2 regions of the Paenibacillus tritici genome follow, and region 2 is predicted to be linked to the other one. Evidence: riboswitches for the same ligand, from Rfam matches in the RefSeq annotation. Region 2 holds a riboswitch; the other holds the start of a gene.
The links. Region 2 has a riboswitch for cyclic di-GMP ahead of KDC22_RS31475 (flagellar assembly protein A). Riboswitches for the same ligand answer to the same signal wherever they lie in the genome.
Positions count from the first base shown of each region.

Region 1: it holds a riboswitch for cyclic di-GMP, as region 2 does, so the genes downstream of both, KDC22_RS03210 (transglutaminase-like domain-containing protein) here and KDC22_RS31475 (flagellar assembly protein A) in region 2, are expected to answer to the same signal.

Region 1 is NZ_CP073365.1:723,978-726,183, reverse strand. It holds rRNA gene KDC22_RS03215 (16S ribosomal RNA) at 1-116, opposite strand, end outside; gene KDC22_RS03210 (transglutaminase-like domain-containing protein) at 484-1,293, opposite strand; cyclic di-GMP riboswitch class I at 1,308-1,388, opposite strand; cyclic di-GMP riboswitch class I at 1,462-1,543, opposite strand; gene KDC22_RS03205 (class D sortase) at 1,671-2,206, opposite strand, start outside.
Region 2 is NZ_CP073365.1:7,323,611-7,325,816, reverse strand. It holds gene KDC22_RS31475 (flagellar assembly protein A) at 1-963, opposite strand, end outside; cyclic di-GMP riboswitch class I at 1,010-1,102, opposite strand; gene biuH (biuret amidohydrolase) at 1,697-2,206, shown strand, end outside.

The sequences.
Region 1 (2,206 bases), 1.1 Mb from region 2:
TCACCCGTCCGCCGCTAAGTTAATCCGGAGCAAGCTCCTTCATAACTCCGCTCGACTTGCATGTATTAGGCATGCCGCCAGCGTTCGTCCTGAGCCAGGATCAAACTCTCCAAATTGGTATTTAGAAAGAGCGATTGCTCATTTTGAAACATCTGACGAGAATTTACATTCTCTTTTTGGAATTCACTTTCGTGATTTCCGATACTCACTCGTTGTTCAGTTTTCAAAGATCAAGCTCGTTGTCAGCGCCGCTTACCGCGTCACCAGCAACTCTTATAATATATCACGTTCGTTCGAGTAATGCAAGCTTTATTTTGAAATGACTTATTCAAGTAATTTCTCTAAATCCGCACCGCTCCAACAACGCTTATTTATAATAACCTATCTCTCTATGAAAAAGCAACCTTTATCTCAAACAAAAACCCCGCTCAATGTCTAAGCGGGGTGTTCTCTGAAGATACTATTAGATTACAGCGTCTATTCTTAGTAGAATTTCGCTGCAGTATATTTGCTAGCTGCTTTGATCAGACCTGTTGAAGCACTGTTCTTACCAAGACCGGCATCCACTGTAGTATCAATCGTTACCCATTTGCCGTCCAGGAACACTTCGTTCCAAGCATGGTACGAGGTTACATAGCTTGTATTCCCCATAACCAGTTTGGTTGGAATACCTTCGCTGCGAAGCATAGTGGCAAACAAGGATGCATAATCGTAGCAGATCCCTTTATTAGTAGCCAGTGTATTATCGTTGTTCGGAATATAATCGGTTGTAACACTATTAGCCAGGGAGTAATCATATTTCACATTGGCTACGATGTAGTTATAGATGGCTTTAACTTTATCTCCGTCTGATGTCAGACCCTTTGTAAGCTGTGCTGCTTTTTGAACGGATTTATCGGAAGAACTCCACTTCACATTCTGTACGGAGCTCAAATATACGGCATTAGCATTACTCATGGAGAGGGATACGGTTTCGGAAGATAGAACTTTGTATTTGTTGCCAATCGTGTTCTCCAGTACGGAAATCTTATATGAACCATTTCCTTGTTGCAGCGGGAAGGTCTCGTTCGGCTTGGAAGTGTATAAGTTGTAAGTGTAGCTGTTGTTATCCTTGGTGATCATGAGCTTCATCTTCTTGTCCTTAGGAACCTCGTACGAAACTCCGATAACTCCCTGATCCAGCTGTCCTACATTCAACCAGCTTGCATCGGCGTTAGCAGCCTGAGCAGTGCCTGTCTGCACGGAAGTGACAATTACAAAAAGTGTAACCAACATTAAATAAACCTTTTTCATTGGATAAAACCCCTTTCGGTAGCTGGCTGCCATCCTGACGGGAAGGCCCTTTAGCTTTGCGTCCCTACCTTTCGATAGGTTTGCCGTTATCGTATAAGCTTTATCTGTCCAATCTTCCACCATAAAACAAGAGATTCCGATTATGAACAAACAAAAAAAGCCTCTTCATTCGGTAACTGGCTGCCATCCATGACGGGAAGGCCCTGTAGCTTTGCGTCCCTACCTTTCGATAGGTTTGCCGTTTATCGTGTATTAGCTTTGATAGTTATATCTTACCATATCTCTATCTATTATCAAGACCTAAATTGCTAGATTACTACAAAAATATGCTAAAATTTTATGTTTCTCTACCTTTTCTCCGCCTTATCCTATGAGAGTCAGGTTAATTTCGCATGGATGATAAGCCTATGGGTCGGATCTACGAGCGGATCACAGGTAATGAGGGTTAGAATTTTATCATCATCCTTCCCCTTCAGCACAGATACATCGGTCGGCTCAACAATGGATACACCATAGACTACATACTTGTATTCGTGGCCGCTTGTAATAATGGTAATGGTATCCCCCTCGCCGACTTCATTCAGCCTGTTAAACAATCTCCCTGCAGTTCTGGATCTATGTGCCGCAATAGCTGCATTGCCCACCGCGCCGATTGGAGCCGTCTCCTTCATATGCGCTGCAGCATGCTTCATATTATTCTTGGTGGCACCCTCCAGGACAGGCAGCTTCAGATCAATCTTGTCGATTTCAATAATGGCGGTTATCTTACCTCCGACTTCAATGTCAGGGGTGGCAGAGGGCACCGGCTCTTCGGCAGCCGATTCTTCAGCCAGCAGCTGGGTCACCTCCGCATAAGGCTTGCTAAGATCCGTGCCGGCAGGGGCCGTAGCTGAAGGAACGATTTCACTGTAGG
Region 2 (2,206 bases):
GCGGGGTCTTCCGGTGTGCATAGCCACAATATCGCCGCATGGAAGAAGCCGGGCGTGATCTCCGGCGGCGACGTAAATATCCTGCGGCGGCGGTGGAGGCAGCACTCTTCCATCAGTGTCGAAGCCGGGGATTCCTTCTTCGGGCGGCAATTTGCGGGCGAACACCTCCCCCTCCAAGGCAAAAGGAGCCCCCGGAAACCGGAGGTACTCCAGGGTATCCCGAGGCTCCTTGGCAGAGCATCCCTGGAGCATCCCGTTGCCCTGCAGCGTATGCTCCGGCAGAAATAATTCCAGCCGGGATGCCTTGCCGGGCAGCGGGGCCCGTCCTTCAGCAATGCAGACAGGAAGGTAGGTGGGGTTCTCCAGTTCCGCGTACAGGGCCGGAATATTCAAGTTGCGCAGAATGAAGCGGTTATCCAGTGAGGCGATAATCTGTTCTATGGTAAGCGTGGACAGCAGCACCGCCGGGTTGGGCTGGGCACGGACTACCGCCTCGAAGGCAGCAGGGCAGTTGACCAGATTCCAGGCGTACTTCTCAGCACGGTATAAAGTGAAGTAGACCTTCAGCTTGTCGGGTGAAACTGTAATCTGATACTGGGGCTTCTCGCAAATCTCCCAGGTAATATAATCTGCCTTGGTCACTTCGGTCGGTTCTGTAACGGTCTTCCAGTTGATCTTCAGTACAACAGGGTGAATAGCAGAGATCCGGGCGGGAGCGCCGCCGGGCAGCGGGGGAGTGATGAATATCTGGTTGTTCTGCACGAGGATGATTCCATTCTTATCTCCATTTGCCCCGTCAGAAGCTCGGCCCTCTACAGAGAATGAATCCAGGAGACCGTTACGTTCAAGCATTAAGGACTCCACAAATTCATATCGGTTTGGTTCGATAAACTGCTGCGGCATGGTCGTTACCTCACTTTTTTTCGTATAATCAATGGCATTCGTACAGAAAAAGAACATCATAAAGCCTGGGAGGGCTTCCCGGTGAGAGCTGGCTTAAGTGGTCTCTATTGGCAGCCTGGCGACCCTAAACGCGACTCTTGGCGTTCTTAGGCCCATGGCTTTGCGTCCTGCCCTTTCGGGAAGTTTGCCTTTAGAAATAGATCAATGATATACACTCTGTATGAGGCGATTTGTTTCTTCTATATATTATAGTTGAAGTCCCTTCTGCTTGGTCGACTGTAATCGACAAAAAGAGTCATCACTAGTTCCTGTGTTGCATTAACTTCTGCAAACAAGCTTAATTCTAGTACTTAAAGAGCTATTTTTCAACTATATTATGCCTATTTATCAAAAATCTTAAAATGTGCAGCCCTATTTCGACAAGTGGAAATAGATTAAATTTCAAGAAAACTGGTTTCCCAGCGTTTACAGCTTATGGGAGAAATTCGTGAATAATTAAATCTTGAATAGCGTGATTTGCGTAGGGCGTCTGAGGCTGTTGTCTTGGGCGGCCTTTTTTGGCGTGGGGCTAAATGGTATTCAAGGGTGGAGGCGGGCCTAATCAGAGGCAATCGTGTAATGTATATGTTATATATGTGATTAAACACAAACAAAATGTATATTAATTCGTAATAAAAACGAAGACACGATAAAAATGTTGTAATATAATCTAACACATAGCAAGACGGATGGTCATTATGTTAATAAACATAACATTAATCAAAGCAGAAAACTCGGGAGGGGAGCATGAACCATGCAAATTTCAGCATCACCATACATTTGGCCCTATGACGGCGCTATGGACCCGGCGAAGACGGCACTGATGATTATCGACATGCAGACGGATTTTTGCGGCACAGGCGGGTACGTGGAAAGAATGGGCTATGACCTCTCTTTAACAGCAAGAGCAATTCAGCCCATCTCGCGGCTGCTGGCACGCATCCGGGAGATTCCAGGGTTCACTGTGATCCATACCCGGGAGGGGCATAAGCCGGATTTGTCCGATCTGCCGGCCAATAAACGTTGGCGCAGCAAGCAAATCGGTGCCGAGATCGGTTCGGAAGGACCGGCGGGACGGATTCTTGTCCGGGGTGAGCGCGGCTGGCAGATCATTGATGAACTGGCACCTGTACCGGGAGAGTACATTGTCGATAAGCCGGGCAAAGGCAGCTTTTATGCTACAGACCTGGATCTGATATTGAAGAATAAAGGGATTACCCACCTGATTCTGACCGGAATCACGACGGATGTCTGCGTACACACA